DNA from 2 places in the Mycolicibacterium brumae genome. Region 1 is predicted to be linked to the other one. Evidence: predicted binding sites of a transcription regulator. Region 1 holds the regulator's gene; the other holds the start of a gene.
What was found. Region 1 encodes LexA, which represses DNA repair genes until DNA is damaged. Its sites were predicted from a motif close to CGAACANNTGTTCG; they were not measured.
Positions count from the first base shown of each region.

Region 2: a site for LexA is predicted at 6,459-6,472, ahead of L2Z93_RS15445 (error-prone DNA polymerase). Genes of this name have one in related genera too.

Region 1 covers NZ_CP104302.1:2,406,653-2,416,239, forward strand. The annotation lists gene L2Z93_RS11650 (PhzF family protein) at 1-477, shown strand, start outside; gene nrdR (transcriptional regulator NrdR) at 474-947, opposite strand; gene L2Z93_RS11660 (LysM peptidoglycan-binding domain-containing protein) at 1,042-1,521, opposite strand; gene lexA (transcriptional repressor LexA) at 1,740-2,414, shown strand; gene L2Z93_RS11670 (LGFP repeat-containing protein) at 2,555-4,870, opposite strand; gene L2Z93_RS11675 (acyl-CoA dehydrogenase family protein) at 5,120-6,277, opposite strand; gene L2Z93_RS11680 (MogA/MoaB family molybdenum cofactor biosynthesis protein) at 6,411-6,884, shown strand; gene L2Z93_RS11685 (molybdenum cofactor biosynthesis protein MoaE) at 6,884-7,309, shown strand; gene L2Z93_RS11690 (MoaD/ThiS family protein) at 7,315-7,548, opposite strand; gene mobA (molybdenum cofactor guanylyltransferase) at 7,548-8,117, opposite strand; gene moaC (cyclic pyranopterin monophosphate synthase MoaC) at 8,119-8,589, opposite strand; gene L2Z93_RS11705 (molybdopterin molybdotransferase MoeA) at 8,604-9,587, opposite strand, start outside.
Region 2 covers NZ_CP104302.1:3,186,432-3,196,018, reverse strand. The annotation lists gene L2Z93_RS15475 (primary-amine oxidase) at 1-1,167, shown strand, start outside; gene L2Z93_RS15470 (universal stress protein) at 1,167-2,042, shown strand; gene L2Z93_RS15465 (APC family permease) at 2,035-3,582, shown strand; gene L2Z93_RS15460 (wax ester/triacylglycerol synthase family O-acyltransferase) at 3,579-4,958, opposite strand; gene L2Z93_RS15455 (SRPBCC family protein) at 5,023-5,325, opposite strand; gene L2Z93_RS15450 (SRPBCC family protein) at 5,466-5,936, opposite strand; gene L2Z93_RS15445 (error-prone DNA polymerase) at 6,486-9,587, shown strand, end outside.

The sequences.
Region 1 (9,587 bases):
GGCCATCCCACCGTCGGCTTGGCCTGGCAATTGCGCGAATGGGGCCGCCCGGTGCGGACGCTGCGCGTCCCCGCCGGTCTGGTGCAGATCGACTACCAGGCTGGCGCCGACGGCTCGATGACCTCGGTGACCGCGCGCGCGGACTGGGCGCCGGAGTTCGCGATATACGACCTGGCCGATGAACAGGATGTGCTCGACGCCGACCCGGCCGAGTATTCCGACGACATCGCGCACTACCTGTGGGCCTGGACCGACAAGGAGTCCGGCGCGCTACGGTCACGGGCGTTCGTCGGCTCGCTCGGCGTGCCCGAGGACGAGGCGACTGGCGCGGCGGCGGTCCGGATGACGGAGTACCTCAGCCGGGACCTGTCGATCACGCAGGGCAAGGGTTCTCAGATCCACACGGTGTGGAGTCCGGACGGGTGGGTGCAGGTCGCCGGGCGCGTCGTGCCCGACGGCCACCGCACGGTGGGCTAGGAACCCACCTCGGACGTGCGCTGCGCCCGGCGGCGGCGCATATCCTCGATCTCGCGCTCGAAGTCCGCGGCCGAGTCGAAGGACCGGTACACCGAGGCGAACCGGAGGTAGGCGACCTCGTCGAGTTCGCGCAGCGGGCCCAGGATGGCCAGGCCGACCTCGTGGCTGGGCACTTCCGGGGTGCCGGCGGCCCGCACGGTGTCCTCGACGCTCTGGGCCAGCACATTCAGCGCGTCGTCGTCGACGTCACGGCCCTGGCAGGCCCGTCGCACGCCCTTGATGACCTTCTCCCGGCTGAACGGCTCGGTGACGCCGCTGCGTTTGACGACGGCCAGCACGGCGGTCTCGACGGTGGTGAAACGGCGGCCGCATTCCGGGCAGGAGCGGCGGCGGCGGATGGCCTGGCCCTCATCGGTTTCCCGGGAGTCCACCACGCGGGAGTCGGGATGCCTGCAAAACGGGCAGTGCACGTCCGCTCCTTCCCGGCGCGGGAGCAACACCGGCGCCGCAAGGAAGCCTACAGGCGCGGGCGCCGGAGCGCGGGAGGCGAACATCCCCGCGTCCTCAGGCGATCGGCGCGATCAGGGTCTGCCCGGCGCGCACATCCACGCCGTCGAGCTTGTTCAGGTCGCGGATCCGGGCGACGACCTGATCCGACGGGGTGGCGGGGGCGACCCGGGCGGCCAGCTGGTTCAGCGACTCCCCCGGTTTGACCTGGACGACGGCCAGCGTCTCGGACGCGGCGGCCGCGGTCTCCGGCAGGTTCGCCGCGGCCCCGAACTGGGCGACCAGTCCCAGCCACACCGTGATCAGTCCGGCCAGCACGGCCAGGCCGACGGTGGCGGCCGGGCTGACCGCGCGCCGGCGGCGGTGCGGCGCCCTCGACACCCGCACGGCGGTGTTCGGGTACCGCAGGCCGGCGGTGCGCGGGCGACGAGTGACCGGCGAGGGCGCGATCCGCAGCGGGCGAGCCGCCCGTCGGGCCGGGTAGTCGGCGTGCGCACGGTCGCGCCGGGTGGTTTCGGTGGTGAGCAGTACGGTCATGTCCGGGCCCTTTCGAAGAAGTCGTGAGGTTCGATGTAGGTGTTGTTCGATCTGTTGTTCGAATTATATTCGGACAACTGTTCGATGCCTAGCGGGTTTTCGAACGTGTAATCGAACTGTGTCCGAATGTCTGAGCGACTTCACACCCAAGCAGACGCCACCGACACACGTCGAACAGATGTTTGAGAAAAGGCCCTACGGGGACTACATTCGACACTATGGGCGACAGCAGCGACACCCCCAACGCCGACCACGACGTGAAGCTCACCGAACGTCAGCGGACCATTCTCAATGTGATCCGGGAGTCGGTGGCCAGTCGCGGCTACCCACCGAGCATCCGTGAGATCGGCGACGCCGTCGGCCTGACCTCCACCTCGTCGGTGGCCCACCAGTTGCGCGCGTTGGAGCGCAAGGGCTATCTGCAGCGCGACGCCAACCGGCCGCGCGCGGTGAACGTCCGTGGCTCAAACGACGCGCTGGCCCCGGCCACCGAGGTCGCCGGCTCCGACGCGCTGCCCGAGCCCACCTATGTGCCGGTGTTGGGCCGGATCGCCGCCGGCGGCCCGATCCTCGCCGAGGAAGCCGTCGAGGATGTCTTTCCGCTGCCGCGCGAGCTGGTCGGCGAAGGCTCGCTGTTCCTGCTGAAGGTGGTCGGCGAGTCGATGGTCGACGCGGCCATCTGCGACGGGGACTGGGTGGTCATCCGCCAGCAGAACGTGGCCGACAACGGTGACATCGTCGCGGCCATGCTCGACGGCGAGGCCACCGTGAAGACGTTCAAGCGCACCGCCGGCCAGGTCTGGCTGATGCCGCACAATCCCGCGTTCGATCCCATTCCGGGCAACGACGCCGTCATCCTCGGCAAGGTCGTCACCGTCATCCGACGAGTGTGAGGCAGCTCGACCAGCCACTCCGGTGGCCCCGAAAGAGCCGGGCCACCGTCATCCGACGAGTGTGAGGCAGCTCGACCAGCCACTCCGGTGGCCCCGAAAGAGCCGGGCCACCGTCATCCGACGGGTGTGAGGCAGCTCAGTCAGTCGGCGCGGTGGAAGCCGTTGGCCTGGGCGTGGCCCTCGTCGGCGAACCAGATGTCGGCCACCGTCTCCTCGTAGCCGGCGCCGCCGGGAACGTAGTAGTTGCCCGAGCGCATGCACGCCTTGATGCTGAATCCCTCGGGCGCCTGGTGGGGATCCTCCAGTGGCAGGTGAATCGCCGGGTAAGCGGAGGGTTCCTGCGCGGTTTCGATGACCGGTTCCGGCTCCGGCTCACGTACGGGTTCGGGCTCAGGCTCAGGCTCCCACTGCTGCTGTTCGGGCTCGGGTTCCCAACGGCGCTCGGAAGACGTCGCGCGATCCTCGAACGCGCCGTATTTGGCGCCCCAGTCCGGCAGCGGCGGCAACGACGAGTCGATCCGGGCATGCCGGCCCGACGGGGTCTCATCGGCCAGCGGCTCGGCGGGGGCCTCCGCTTCGACATCCAGGCCGCTGAAGTCGAACCGGGTGGGCGCGGTGTCGATCCGATCCTCGTCCTCGTCGAACTCGCCTTCGACGTAGTCGCCTTCGACGTAGTCGTCTTCGGTGTGCTCGCCTTCGGCGATCTCCGCCTCGGCGCGGTCGGCCGCAACGAAATCGTCTGAGGCGTAGTCATCCTCGGCCGCGGCTTCGGCATGGTCATCGTCGGCGGGAGGGTGGGTGAACAGCTCATCGTGGATGACCACCTGGGTGGTCTCCGCGCGGTCGTCGCCGATCCACTCGGTGCGTTCCTCGGTGTAACCCGGGCCGCTGTCGTACTCGGAGAAGAAGCGGTCCGCGGCGCCGGCGGAACCTCCGCCGCTGTAGCGCGGGGCGTCCTCGTCGTAGCGCGGGGCGTCCTCGTCGTAGCGCGGGGCGTCCTCGTCGTAGCGGGGGGCGTCCTCGTCGTAGCGGGGAGCGTCATCTGCGTAGCGCGCGGCGTCGCCTTCGTAGCGCCCACCTTCGGCGTCGACCGCGGGGGTGGACCGACGGCGGGTGAACAGCCACGCGCCCAGCCCCAGCAGGAGCAACACGGGCAACAGCCACCACAGCCAGCCGGCCCCGCCGGATCCGGTGTCCTCGCCCGACGCGCTGCCGCCCGGCTGGTCCGACGATTGGACGCTCGGCAGCGGCTGGTTGGGCACCTCGATGCCTTCCAGCGCATCGGCCAATTCCGGCGGGCTGGTGGTGAAGGTGCGGTCCCCGGCGTTCCAGGACACCTCGCCGCCGGTGAACTTCTGGCTCATCACGTCGCCGTCGATCTTGTGTTCGGCGGTCGGGACACCGAGCGCGCCGGTCGGGCCACCGAGCTTGTCCCAGGCCGCCTTGACCGGGCCGTTGACCACGATGGCACCGTTGTCCTGGGTCCAGAAGATGACCGGGTGGTCGGCCGCGGCGAAGCTCGCCTGGCGGCTGTCGGGAACGCCCCCGTCGACCTCGCCGGAGGTCGGGAAGCCCAGCTCGCCGGTCGGGCCGCCGGCGGATTCGTAGCGCTCGAGCACCGCGCCGGTCAGGGCGCGTGCCCCGGTGCCCGGGGTGTAGAAGATCTTGCCGCCGGCGAAGTTCTGCGCGACGCCGTCGTCGCCGACGGCGTACTGCTCACCCTCCCGCGCGCCGAGCGGGCCCTCGGCGCCGCCGGCCGTCCGGTACGCGGTGTTGATCGCGGTGGTGGCGTCTCCCGGGATGGGCAGCCCAACCAGCTGGCCGGCCAGGTCGCCCGGCTCGGTGGTGAAGGTGCCGGTGGCGGTGTCGTAGGAGACCAGCCCGGCGCTGAAGCGCTGGGTGATGACGCTGCCGTTGTAGGTCTCGTCCTCGATCGGCACGCCGAGCACACCGGAGGATCCGCCGAGGTGGTCCCAGGCCGCGTTCATCGCGCCGCGCACCACCCACGCACCGGACTCCGGGGTCCAGAAGATAACGGGATTGTCGGCGGCGGAGAAGATCGAGTTGCGGCTCTCCGGGCTCACCCGGCCGGGGCCTTCGTCGACGGTCGGGAAGCCCAGGCCGCTGTCGGCGGGGCCGCCGAGGGCGCGGTAGCGATCCAGGATGGCGCCGAACATGGTGTGCGCGCCGGTGGCCGGCGTGTAGAAGATCGCCCCGCCGACGAAGTTCTGGCCGAAGCCGCCGCCGACGGCGTAGACGCCGCCGTCGCGCTCACCCAACGGAGACGTCGGCCCGCCCGCGGCGTTCCACGCGTCGGTGATCGCCACGTCGGCGTCGCCTTCCGGTGTCGCGGACGCGGGGGCCGCCGCCAGCGCGACGACCAGGGTCAACGCCGACAGCCAGGCCAGCAGCGCGCGCCCCAGCACCCATCGAAATGGGTTTCGTTGCCTCGTCATGCCTACTCCCAGCCGTCTCGTCCCGGTTCACCCATATCCGTCACGCACCTCAACTTCGCGACGCTATGTGATTCCTGAGACTCCTGATCACTGTCAACCTCGGACAATACCGATCTGTTACCAAAAAGCGCGCTCGGCGCGACCATTTGGAGCAAACGAAATCGCCGGCCCCGCCAGGCGTCCCCGAAGCCCCGGAGAACGATGGGGCCTCGGCGTCACCGCCGAGGCCCCATCAGCACAGACCTGCGATCAGACGCCGAGACCGCGCCCGATGATTTCCTTCATCACCTCGGTGGTGCCGCCGTAGATGGTCTGCACGCGCGAATCCAGCCACGCCCGGGCAACCGGGTACTCCCGCATATATCCGTATCCGCCGTGCAACTGCACACACCGGTCGATCAGGTAGACCTGCTTCTCGGTGGAGTACCACTTGGCCATGGCGGCCTGCTCGATGGACAGCTTCTCCTCGTTGTGCAGCTTGAGGAACTCATCGACCATCATCCGAACCATGGTTGCCTCGGTGGCCAGCTCGGCCAGCAGGAAGCGGCTGTTCTGGAAGCTGCCGATCGGACGGCCGAAGGCCTTGCGGTCCTTGCAGTACTGCACGGTCTCCTCGAGCACAGCCTCCATCGCGGCGGCGGCGACCAGGGCGATCGACATGCGTTCCTGCGGCAGGTTCTGCATCAGGTAGATGAAGCCCTGACCCTCCTCGCCGAGCAGGTTCTCCACCGGGACCTTGACGTCGGTGAAGGACAGTTCGGCGGTGTCCTGGGCGTCCAGGCCGACCTTGTCCAGGTGGCGGCCGCGTTCGAAGCCCTCCATGCCGCGCTCGACGCACAGCAGCGACATGCCCATCGCGCCCTTGCTGGGGTCGGTCTGGGCCACCACGATCACCAGGTCGGACAGAATGCCGTTGGTGATGAAGGTCTTCGAGCCGTTGAGGATGTAGTGATCCCCCTCGCGCACCGCGCGAGTCTTGATGCCCTGCAGGTCAGAGCCGGTGCCCGGCTCGGTCATCGCGATCGCGGTGATCATCTCGCCGGTGCAGAACTTGGGGAACCAGCGCTGCTTCTGCTCCTCGGTGCACAGCCGCAACAGATACGGCAGCACGACGTCGTTGTGCAGCATGTAGCCCAGGCCGTTGTAGCGTCCTCGGGCGGTCTCCTCGCCCATCACGACGTTGTAGCGGAAGTCGTCGTTGCCGCCGCCGCCGTACTCCTCGGGCACCGCCATGCCCAGGAAACCCTGCTTGCCGGCCTCGACCCAGACGCTGCGGTCAACGATCTTGTCCTTTTCCCACTGCTCGTGGAACGGCGCGACGTGCTTGTCGAGGAACGCGCGGAAAGACTCCCGGAACATCTCGTGCTCGGGCTCGAACAGCGTGCGCTCGTACTTGACGACACCCATGGGTGACTGGCCTCCGATAACAGGGATGGGATCGCGCGGCGGCGAATGTGACCTCGACCATACCCCAACCGGGCGGTTGGTCGGGAGGTCGGTCACCGGCGCCGCGCCGGCCGCCTCCCTAAGCTTGAGCCCCATGACCCAGGCCGCGGTGCTCACCGTCTCCGACCGGTCCGCCGCGGGGACCCGCCCCGACACCGCCGGGCCCCTGGCGGTCGCCGCGTTGCGCGATGCGGGCTTCGAATGCGCCGAGGCCACCGTGGTCGCCGACGGCGCGGCATCCGTCGAACAGGGCCTGCGCGCCCTGCTGGGCGCCGGCGCTCGACTGATCGTGACCACCGGCGGCACCGGCGTCGGCCCGCGCGACGCCACCCCGGAGGCGACGACGGCGGTCATCGAGCGGGAATTGCCCGGAATCGCCGACGAGCTGCGCCGGGCGGGCGTGGCCAGCACCCCGATGGCGATGCTGTCCCGTGGTGTGGCCGGCGTGGTCGGCGACGCGCTGGTGGTGAACCTGCCGGGCTCCCCCGGCGCGGTCGCCGACGGCATGCCGGTGGTGCTATCGGTGGCCGGGCACGTGCTGGCGCAATTGCGCGGGGCCGACCACTGATGAACACCGTGGCGTTCGCGCGGATCAGCGAGTCGGCGCTGTCACTGGACGAGCATTTGGCCGCTGTGGCCGGCGCCTCCGCCGGGGCGGTTTCCACCTTCACCGGCCAGGTGCGCGATCACGACCCCGACGCCCACGGCGCGGTGGTGGCGCTGGAGTACAGCGCGCACCCGGACGCCGAGGTGATACTGGCCCGCATCGCCGCCGACGCCGCCGGTGACGGCGCGACGGTGGCGGTCAGCCACCGCGTCGGCCGACTCGGTGTCGGGGAGGCAGCGGTGATGATCGCGGTGGCCGCCCCGCACCGCGACACCGCGTTCACGGTGTGCCGCGCGGTGATCGAGACCATCAAGACCGACCTGCCGGTGTGGAAGCGCCAAATCGAGGCCGACGGCGCCGCCACCTGGAAAGGGATCGGCGGCTGAGGCCGCTATCCCCCGGCGAACGGCGGCAGCACGTCGACGGTCGCCGTTGCGGGCAGCACCGTGTCGTCGGAGGCCCGCGCCCCGTCGACCAAGACCGCGCAGCAGCCCAGCAACGGCGCCAACCCCGCGTGCTCGGCGCTCAGCGTGGCACGCAGTTCGCCGAGGGTCTCGGCGTCCACGGGTTGCTCGGCGACCCCGGCGGCCTCGGCGGCCGCCGCGAAGAACCTCACCAGCGCCATCAGCGGTCGCCTTCCCGATAGGCCGCCCGGGCCCGGTCGAGGTCCGCGGCGGTGTCGATATCCGCGCTCACCCCATCCTCGTCGTCGAGCCAGCGCACCGCCAGCTCGCCGAGCAACAGCTGGCAGGACGCCCCGGCCACCCGGGTGCCCAGGCCGACGGCCGCGCGGCGCAGCGCCGCGGCCCGGTACTTCCCGGCCAGCCATTGCGGCCGTCCGCCAGCACGCAACACGACGGCGTCGCCGATGATCGGCGCGGTGAGCAGCCGGCGCACCGTCGAATCCGGATAGACCAGATCGCCGGCCAGCACCAGCACCCCGTCGTCGCCGTGCAGCGCGCTGACGCCGGCGGCGATGGCGGCGGCCGGCCCGGCCAGCGGCGGATCCTCACGCACCCAGGTCAGTCGGGGGTCGTCTTCGAGGACCGGCCCGACGGCGATGATCGGCGCACAGCCCGCCAGCGCCATGACGGTCCGGTCCAGCAGCGTCTGCCCGCCGAGTTCCAGCAGTGGTTTGACGGCGCCGCCGAGCCGCGAACCGCGCCCACCGACCAAGAGAATCGCAGCGGTCATCTCACTCCGTCCGCACCCAATCACCTGAGCGGCCACCGGATTTGGCGGTGATGCGCAAGTTCTGGACGCTGACCGAACGGTCCACGCCCTTCACCATGTCGACGATGGCCAGCGCCGCCACCGACACCGCGGTGAGCGCCTCCATCTCCACCCCGGTGCGGTCCGCGGTGCGCACCGTGGCCTGCAGCTCCACGCCGTCGTCGGTGAGGTCGATGTCGAGCACCGCGCCGTGCACACCGATCACATGCGCCAACGGCAGCAGATCGGCGGTGCGTTTGGCGGCCGAGATCCCGGCGATGCGCGCCACCGCCAACACATCGCCCTTGGGGACCGTGCCGTCGCAGAGCAGGGCCACCGTTTCCGGCGCGCACCTGACGAAGCCGCGGGCGGTGGCCGAACGGACCGTGGGGGTCTTCTCGGTCACGTCGACCATCCGGGCTTGTCCGACCGAATCGAGGTGCGTCAGTTCCATTTTCGGCCCGCCTTCTACAGTTCCATGACTTCCACCGGGTCCCCGGCGCGAACCTGGTCCACCTCGGCCGCGACGATCGCGTAGCCGCCGGCGGCGCCCAGTCCGGCGGCCAGATGTGATCCGGACCCGCCGCCGGTGGCCGGGCGCACCAGCGGGTGGGCCGGGTCGCTACGGTCCACCACGGCGGGCAGATACTGCCGTCGGTCGCGGGGTGAACGCCAATCCGCCCCGGCCGGGATGATCTGCCGGGACCGCTGAATCTCGTTGCGTCCCATCATGGTCAGCAACGCCGGCCGCACGAAAGCCTCAAAGGACACCGCCGCGCTCACCGGATTGCCAGGCAAACCGAACAGCAGCATCCCGCCGTCGGTCGCCCCGAATCCCTGCGGCTTGCCCGGCTGCATCGCAACCTTGGTGAATTCCATTGCCGTGCCGAGGCTTTCGCGAACCACCTCATAGGCTCCGGCGCTCACCCCGCCGGTGAACACCACCGCGTCCAGGCGCAGCGCCGCAGCTTCGGCGACCACCTCGGCGGGGCCGTCTCCGGCGTCGTCTACCACCCGGCGCAGCGCCACCTCAGCGCCGGCGGCGCTGACCAGGCCGGCCAGCAGGATCGAGTTGGACTCCGGGATCTGCCCGCGGCGCAGCGGCTCGCCCGCGGTGACGAGTTCGGAGCCGGTGGACACCACAGCCACCCGGGGACGACGCGCCACCGACACCTGCGCGACCCCGGCGGCGGCCAGCGCCGACAGTTGCAGTGGCCCGAGCAGCACCCCCGGACCGAGCACCGGGTCTCCGGCGACCAGGTCCTCCCCGGCTCGGCGGATGTGCGCGCCGACCGTCCGCGGCGCGCGGCGCACGACCGCGATGGCCATCGAATCGGCCAGCCCGCCGGCGGTGTCCTCGAACGGCACAATGGCGTCGGCGTCGGCGGGGACCGGCGCGCCGGTCATGATCCGCGCCGCAGTCTCGGGCGCCAGCGCAGGGTCGGCGCCCGA
Region 2 (9,587 bases), 780 kb from region 1:
GAGGGCATGACCCTGCACGCCATCACCTACAACGACAACGGCAATGTGCGCTCGATCGCCAATCGGCTGAGCTTCGCCGAGATGATGGTGCCCTACCGGGATCACTGCGTCGACCACTACCGGCGCACCGCGTTCGACATCGGCGAGTGGGGCCTGGGCTTCATGACCACCTCGCTGGAACTCGGCTGTGACTGCCTGGGCGAGATCCGGTACCTGGACGCCGCCCTGCACAACAGCAAGGGCGAGCCGTACACCATCAAGAACGCCGTCTGCATTCACGAGGAAGACAACGCCGTGCTGTGGAAGCACGTCGACCACCACGACGGCGCCGAGGTCCGCCGGATGCGGCGGCTGACGGTCAGCTTCCACGTCACCGTCGCTAATTACGAGTACCTCACCTACTGGCGCTTCTACCAGGACGGCAACATCGAATGCGAGGTGCGCGCCACCGGCATCATGGTGGTCAGCCACTTCCCGGAGGGCCAGGCCCACCCGTCGGGCACCCTGGTGGACCAGCGCACCTACGCCCCCTACCACCAGCATTTCCTGGTCGCCCGAATGGACCTGGACGTCGACGGAACCGAGAACACCGTCTACGCCAGCGAGACCGAGATCCTGCCGACCGGCCCGGACAACCCGTACGGGCTGTCGCTGCGGCAGCGAAACACCGCGCTGCGCACCGAATCCGAAGGCAAGCAGGACATGAACTTCGCGACCCAGCGGGCCTGGAAGGTGGTCAACGACAACAAGACCAACGGGCTGGGCACGAACCCGGCCTACAAGTTGGTGCCGGGCGGGGCGTTCCCGGCGATGTTCGACCCGGAGTCGCCGATCCTGGCCCGCTGCCGCGCCATCGAGCACACCCTGTGGGTCACCCCCAACCGGCCCGACGAGCGTTGGCCGGCAGGCGAATTCGTCACCCAGAGCGCCCAGGACACCGGGCTGGCGGAGTGGACGAAGGCGAACCGAAATATCGAGAACACCGACGTCGTGCTCTGGTACGTGTTCGGCATCCACCACATCACCCGACCGGAGGATTGGCCCATCATGCCCGTGGACACCGTGAGCTTCTGGCTCAAGCCGGTCGGGTTCTTCGACCGCAACCCCTCGCTGGACGTCGCGCCGACGCCGAAGACCGGCGGCGCCTGCTGCCACGGGGAGTCCTGATGCGGATCCTGGTCGCGTACCTGGACACCCCCGGCGGCGCCGACGCGCTGATGCTCGGCCAGCGACTGGCCCGCAGCTTCGGCGGGGTGGTCGACGTGACGATGGTGATGCGCCCCGAATCGCCGACGTCGGTGGCGCTGACCCCCGGCGACTACAACGAGGTGCTGGCCGAGCAGTTCCGGGCCTGGCTGGAGCAGGCGCAGGCCGCCGTCGATCCGGATCTGTTGGGCGAGAGCAGATTACGGGTCGGGGAGTCGGTCGTCGAGGAGCTCATCGCCGACGCCACCGAGAACGACGCGGAGATGATCGTGGTGGGCGGCACCGGCGGTGGGCTGCTGCCCGGCCACACCCTGGGCACCGTCGTCAACGAACTGGTGCACACCGCGCCGCTTCCGGTGGCGCTCACCCCGCGCGGCCTGCGGGACTCGGAGGTCGCCCGCGTCGATGAGATCACCTGCGCGATCGGCAGGCGCCCGGGCGCCACCCGATTGCTGGAAACCGCGGTGCGCTACACCGAGGCCGGCGCGGTTCCGCTGCGGTTGCTGTCGTTGGTCGCGCTGGACCCGGAGGGGCATCGCGGGGAGCGCGCCGCCGAACTGCGGGACGCGGCCCGCGCGCACGCCCAGAACACCCTGGAGGCGGCGCGCGCGGCGCTGCCGGAGGGGTACGCGGTCACCGCCGAGGTCGGCGAGGGCGGCACCGTCGAGGAGGCCACCGCGGAATTGTCCTGGCATGACGGGCAATTGCTGATGGTCGGCTCCAGTCGGCTGGCCCAGCCGCGGCGGTTGTTCCTCGGGTCGACGGCAGCCAAGATGCTGCGGGTGCTCGAGGTGCCGGTCGTGGTGGTGCCGAGCCCGGGAGCCGACGATGAATGAGAAGGCCGACCTCGACGCCCTGCATCGCATCGAGGAGGAGGCCGGCGTCCACTCCAAGGGTCTGGCGGCCGGCAAGGTCGGCACCTTCACCGGCGCCATCCTGGGCATCTCCACGGTCGCCCCCGGATACACGCTGACGGCCAGCATCGGCCTGATCGTCGCCGCGGTCAGCCTGAAGATGCCGGCGATCATGATCGCCGGCTTCATCCCGATGTTCCTCACCGCCTACGCCTACCGCGAGCTGAACTCCCGGGTGCCGGACTGCGGCGCGTCGTTCACCTGGTCCACCAAGGCTTTTGGGCCCTACGTCGGCTGGATGTGCGGCTGGGGCATGGTGATCGCCACCGTGATCGTGCTGTCGAACCTGGCCGCGATCGCGATGGAGTTCCTGTTCTTGCTGCTGGCCAGGGTGTTCAACAACCCGTCCATCGGAGAACTGCCGGACAACCGGCTGATCAATATCGTCGCGACGGTGCTGCTGCTGGCGGTGGCCACCTGGGTGGCCGGCCGCGGCATCACCACCAGCCAGAAGGTGCAGTACGTGCTGGTCGCCTTCCAGATGGTGGTGCTGGTCGGGTTCGCGGTGATCGCCATCTCCAAGGCGGTCGACGGCACCGCGCCGGCCAGCCTGTCCTTCGACATCGACTGGTTCAACCCGTTCACCGGTCTGGCGTTGAGCGCGTTTGTCGTCGGCCTGACCGGCTCCATCTTCGCGTTCTGGGGCTGGGACACCACCTTGACCCTGGGCGAGGAGTCCAAGGATCCGACCCGCACCCCGGGCCGGGCCGGTTTGTTGTGCGTGCTGTCGATCCTGGCGACCTACCTGCTGGTGGCCGTCGCGGTGATGATGTTCGCCGGCGTCGGGGACACCGGGCTGGGGCTGGGCAACCCGGAGAACACCGAGAACGTGTTCGCGGTGCTGGCCGACCCGGTGCTCGGGCACGCGTTCGGCCCGCTGCTACTGCTGGCGATCTTCGTCTCGGCGATCGCCAGCCTGCAGACCACCTTCCTGCCCGCGGCCCGCACCATCCTGGCGATGGGGGCCTACGGGGCGTTCCCGAAGAAGCTCGCCGAGATCCACCCGCGGTTCCTGTCGCCTTGGTTCGCCACCGTCGTCGCCGGCGTGGTCACCTCGGTGTTCTACTCGGTCACCGCGCTGCTGTCCGAGCAGTTCCTGTGGGACACCATCGCGGCGCTGGGCATCATGATCTGCTGGTACTACGGCATCACCGCGTTCGCCTGCGTCTGGTACTTCCGTCGGCAGTGCTTCACCAGCGCGCGCAACTTCATCTATCAGTTCCTGTGCCCGGTGCTCGGCGGTGTGATGCTGGCGGCGGTGTTCGTCATCGCGATCCGGGAGAGCATGAACCCGGAGAACGGCAGCGGCGCGGCGATCGGCGGCATCGGCCTGGTGTTCTTCCTGGGCTTCGGCACGCTGCTGATCGGGGTGGTGCTGATGTTCTACTGGCGCACCAAGAACCCGGGCTTCTTCCGCGGCGAGACGCTGCCGAAGGACGTCGCCCCGGCGCCGCACACCTAGGAGACTGGCGCCTGCGCCGACAGTTCGGCCAGCGCCGACTCGATGCCGTCGACCATGACCTTCATGTCCGGGGTCGAGTCGTAGTCGGCGGTGATGCCGAAGCTCAGCCGATCCACGTAGGACAGCATCGCCACGCCGACCCGCAGCCGCAGCGCCAACGGCGGGATCGGCCACACCTCGAGCACCGGCCGGCCGAGGATGCGGGCCGGCTCGCTGACCCCGGGCACGTTGGTGGCCAGTCCGCAGACATTGCGCTGCGGCAGCAGGCTGGCCGCGCGGACCGCCCAGGCGGTCAGCGCGAACGGCGCCAGCCGGTTGGCCATCCCGACGATGCCTGCCCCGGCCTGGCGCTGCCCGCTGGACTTGGACCGGCGCATCCGCAGCCGCAGCGTCCTGAGTTGCTCGACGGGTGTGGCCTGGTCGACGGGCAGCAGCGGAAGCATCAGCGACACCCGGTTGTCCGGGGTGTGCAGCGCGGTGGTGTCGCGCACCGACACCGGGATCAGCGTGCGCAGCGAGTCTCGGCGGGGCGTTTCGCCGCGGTGCAGCAGCACCTGCCGGTAGCCGTTGGTGACCGCGGCCAGCGCGACGTCGTTGAAACTGGCGTCGAAGGCTTTGGCGATCGCCTTGATCTCGGTGATCGACGCGCGTCCGACGCCGTACCGGCGCAGCGCCCCGACCGGGCCGTTGAGAGTGGATTCCGGGGCCGGGCGCAAGATCCCGGTGACGATCTCGGCGGTCCCGCGCGCCGACTGGACGGCCAGGTGCGCCGCGCCGGCGGCCAGATCCAGCGCCGCCTTGCCCCAGTCCAACGGGTTGAGGCCGATCCCGGGCGCGGCGTGGTCGTGGTCGTGGTCATGCTGGTGCTGGCCGCCGGCGGTCAGATGGCCGGCGAACGACGTGGCGTTGCCGCCGTCGTTGAAACCGGCCATCATCGCCGCCGCGGACACCCCGTCGGCCAGGCAGTGGTGCACCTTGGTCAGCAGCGCCCAGCGGCCGCCGGCCAGGCCTTCGATCACCCAGCATTCCCACAGCGGGTAGTCCCGGTCCAGGCGGCGCTCCATGATCTCGGCGATCAACGCGCACAGCTCGCCGTCGTCGCCGGGAGAGGGCAGCGCGGCGCGGCGCAGATGCCTGCCCATGTCCAGCTCGGGCGCGTCGACCCATTCCGGCGCCTCGATGTCGAGGGTGTGGGTGCGCACCACCTGGCGCAGCCGCGGCGCGCTCACCAGCCGCTCGGCGATGGTGGCGGCCAGCTCGTCGAAATCCGGCAGCGGGCCGTCCAGGATGGTCACGCTGCCGATGGCCAGGCTGACGTTCGGGTCGGTGTCCTCGAGTTGGAGGAACCCGGCGTCGAGGACGGAAAGCTGTTCCACTGTTCGACTATGGCCCGCGCCGGCGGGCGCTCACCAGGGTAGGAAGGCGCCTGTGCGCGGGACTTCAGGCACCGGTGACGGTGTGGTCCAGGGTGGCCAGTGACTCATCCAGGTAGGACGGGGCGAACGGCGGAACACCGACCATGATCTCGCGGAACGACGGCGGGATCTTGGACCAGTCGTAGGTCATGGTGACTCGGGTGCCGCCCTCGACGGGCTCCAGGTCGTAGCGCCACCAGTGGCCGACGGGGGCGAACTCGGCGCCTTCTTTGTGGAGCCCGGGCTCCCAGGCGATGGTCCGGTCCTGCTCGAACGCGGTCACCAGGTTCTTCATCACGTAGTCGCCGCCGAACGGCTCCAAATACATGTTGACGGTGAAGATCTCGCCGACGCCGGTGATCGGCTCTCGGCGGGCGTGGCGGCGATGGTTCGGATCGCGGAGAGCTGCTCGGCGGTCACCGCACCATTGTTGTGCCCGGGGACCTCGGGCGCCACCGTCGGGTGGGTTCAGCTGGTGGCGGCGCGTTCCAGCGCGGCCAGCGACTTCTCCAGATAGGACTGTGGGAACGGCGGCCACTGCGGGACGTTGGCGCGGGCCTCCGGGGTGGCCTCGGACCAGTCGTAGGTCAGGGTGACCTCGGTTTCGCCGTCGCCCGGGGTCAGGTCGTAACGCCACTGCCAGCCGCCCGGGGTGGCGGTCCCGTCGGGCCCCACCATGCCGGGGCGCCAGGCGATCGCCCGGTCCGGCTCGAAGACGCTCACCAGGTTCTCCATCACGTACGCGCCGCCGATCTGCTGCAGGTACATGTTCATGTTGAAGGTCTGCCCGACGGCGGTGATCGGCTCGGCGTCGACGGCTTCGCGGACCCAGTCACTGGGTTCGGTGTCGTGGTGGCGCGCCGGATCGGCCAGGATCGCGAAGATGTCGGCGGCGGGGGCGGGGATGTTTCGGGTTGCGGAGATCTGTTCGGGGGACATCACCCCAATTCTTGCCACGTTTTGCCGCGGGTTGCCAGGGGGTGGGTTGCCGGGCGCGGCTTTGCGGCCGTTCTTTGGCGTGTCGAGTGAGGGGCGGGGAGGCGTTTGGCGAGGTGGTCTATCGAGTGAGGCGTGATGGCGGCTTGTGAGAACTGGTGGCGGGGTCGCTCATCGAGTGAGGCGTCAGGTAGGCGTTTGAGAACTGAGGTAGCTCGGTGAGACGTGAGGGCGGCGATCTGCGTTGAGTGAGAAATACGGGTGGGGGTTACTCGAACGACGTGTCCCTAGATTCTCACTCGATGACCGGCCCCGCCGTCACGTCTCACTGGCATCCCTGGCGTCTCACTGGCGTCCGTGGTTCCTCGCTCGATGAGGGCCGCCGCCCTCACGTCTCACTGACGTACCTGGTTCCTCACTCGATGACCGGGCCCGCCGCCGGTCTCACTGGCGTCCATGAGCCTTCACTCGAGCCGCGCCCCACCCCTGAGCGCTCGAGATCCGGGCCACACATCCTCATCAACTAGAACATTTGTTCGATAAACTGTTCGGATGGGATGGCACAACGGGCCGCCGACCTGGGCGGAGATGCGCCGGGTGCTCGACGGGAAGCCCCCCGAGGTCCGGCGCGCGGGGCTGCCGCTGACCTCGGCCGCCCGGCCCGAACCCCAACCCCGCGCTCCGCGAGCCGGCCGGGTTCCGTACGCCGAACTGCACGCGCACTCGGCCTACAGCTTCCTGGACGGGGCCAGCTCGCCGGAGGAACTGGCGGCCGAGGCGGCCCGGCTGGGACTGCGGGCGCTGGCGCTGACCGACCACGACGGCCTGTACGGGGTGGTCCGGCTGGCCGAGGCCGCCCGCGAGGTGGGACTGCCGACGGTGTTCGGGGCCGAACTGTCGCTGGACCCCGGGCCGTCCGAGCGCACCGACGCCCCCGACCCGCCGGGTCCGCATCTGCTGGTGCTGACCCGCGACCCGGAGGGCTACCGGCGGCTGTCCCGGCAGATTTCCGCCGCGCACCTGTCCGGTGGGTCCAAGGGCAAGCCGCGCTATGACTTCGACACCCTGACCGAGGTGGCCGGCGGGCATTGGCACATCCTCACCGGCTGCCGCAAGGGACACGTCCGCGCGGCGCTGGCAGCCGGCGGCCCGGACGCCGCGGCCGCCGCGCTGGCCGATCTGGTCGACCGGTTCGGCGCGGCGCGGGTCAGCGTCGAGTTGACCCATCGCGGTCAGCCTCGCGACGACGAGGACAACGCCGCGCTGGCCGCGCTCGCCCCGAGGTTCGGGGTCGGGGTCATCGCGGCCACCGGAGCGCATTTCGCCACCCCGGACCGGGGACGGCTGGCCGCGGCCATGGGCGCCATCCGGGCCCGCGAGTCCCTGGAGTCCGCCGCCGGCTGGCTGGCCCCGCTCGGCGGCGCGCACCTGCGCTCCGGCGATGAGATGGCCGCCCTGTTCGGGACCGAAATCGTCACCGCCGCCGCGGAACTGGGGGAGCAGTGCGCCTTCGGGCTGGCGCTGATCGCGCCGCGGCTGCCGCCGTTCGAGGTTCCCGCTGGCCACACCGAGGACAGCTGGCTGCGCCGACTGGTCGACGAGGGCGCGGCCCGCCGTTACGGGCCGCGGGCATCCGCCCCGCAGCCCTACGCCCAGATCGATCGGGAACTCGACATCATCGCCGCCCTCGGTTTCCCCGGCTACTTCCTGGTGGTGCACGACATCGTCGCGTTCTGCGGCGAGCGCGACATCATGTGCCAGGGTCGGGGCTCGGCGGCCAACTCCGCGGTCTGCTACGCGCTCGGGGTCACCGCGGTCGACCCGATCCGCAACGAGTTGCTGTTCGAACGGTTCCTGTCCCCGGCCCGCGACGGACCGCCGGACATCGACATCGACATCGAATCCGACCGTCGCGAAGAGGTCATCCAGTACGTCTACTCGCGCTACGGCCGAGACCACGCCGCGCAGGTCGCCAACGTCATCACCTACCGCGGGCGCAGCGCGGTGCGGGACATGGCCCGCGCGCTGGGGTTCTCCCAAGGGCAACAGGACGCCTGGAGCAAGCAGGTCAGCCGCTGGGGCGGCGAGGCCAAAGACACCGAGGGCATCCCGGATCAGGTGCTGGAGCTGGCCGGCCAACTCCGGGGACTGCCGAGGCATCTGGGCATCCACTCCGGCGGCATGGTGATCTGTGACCGGCCCATCGCCGACGTCTGCCCGGTGGAATGGGCCCGGATGGAGAACCGCAGCGTGCTGCAGTGGGACAAAGACGACTGCGCGGCCATCGGATTGGTGAAGTTCGATCTGCTCGGCCTGGGCATGCTCTCGGCGCTGCACTACGCCAAGGACCTGGTCGCCGAACACGAGGGCGTCGACGTCGACTTCGCCAAACTGGACCTGAGCGAACCCGCGGTCTACGAAATGCTGCAGCGCGCCGATTCGGTCGGGGTGTTCCAGGTGGAATCCCGCGCCCAGATGGCCACCCTGCCGCGGCTGAAACCGCGGATCTTCTACGACCTGGTGGTGGAGGTGGCGCTGATCCGACCCGGTCCGATCCAGGGCGGCTCGGTGCACCCCTACATCCGTCGCCGCAACGGGCTGGACCCGGTGGTCTGCGATCACCCGTCCATGGAGCCGGCGTTGAAGAGGACCCTGGGGGTCCCGCTTTTTCAGGAACAGCTGATGCAACTGGCGGTGGACTGCGCCGGGTTCAGCGCCGCCGAGGCCGACCAGTTGCGCCGGGCGATGGGGTCCAAACGTTCCGCCGAGCGGATGCGCCGACTGCGCGGCCGGTTCTTCGAGGGCATGCAGCGGCTGCACGGCGTCACCGGCGAACTGGCCGAGCGGATCTACGAAAAGCTGGAGGCCTTCGCCAATTTCGGCTTCCCGGAAAGCCACGCGCTGAGCTTCGCCTCGCTGGTGTTCTACTCGTCGTGGCTCAAGCTGCACCACCCCGCGGCGTTCTGCGCGGCGCTGCTGCGCGCCCAGCCGATGGGCTTCTACTCGCCGCAGTCCCTGGTGGCCGACGCCCGTCGGCACGGGGTGAAGGTGCACGGCCCGTGCGTGAACGCCAGCGGTACGCACGCCGGGCTGGAGAACCGCGGCACGGAGGTCCGGCTGGGGCTGGCCGCGGTCCGCCACATCGGCGAGGACCTGGCGGATCGGCTGACTGCTGAACGCGAAGCCCATGGGCCGTTTCGCTCGCTGCTGGATCTGACCGGCCGGGTCCAGCTCAGCGTGGCCCAGACCGAGTCGCTGGCCACCGCAGGCGCGCTGGCCTGCTTCGGCGCCGACCGCCGGCAGGCGCTGTGGGCGGCGGGCGCGGCGGCGGCCGAACGCCCCGACCGGCTGCCCGGCGTGGGGACCGCCGCGCCGGCGCCGAGCCTGCCCGGGATGAGCCGGTTGGAGCTGGCCGCCGCCGACGTGTGGGCCACCGGGGTGTCCCCGGACAGTTTCCCCACCGAATTTCTGCGCGCCGGGCTCGACGAGCGCGGAGTGATCGCCGCCGACCGGCTGCTCGGCGTTCCCGACGGCTCTCGGGTGCTGGTGGCCGGCGCGGTCACCCACCGGCAGCGCCCGGCCACCGCGGGCGGGGTCACCTTCGTCAACCTGGAGGACGAGACCGGCATGGTCAATGTGCTGTGCTCGCCGGGG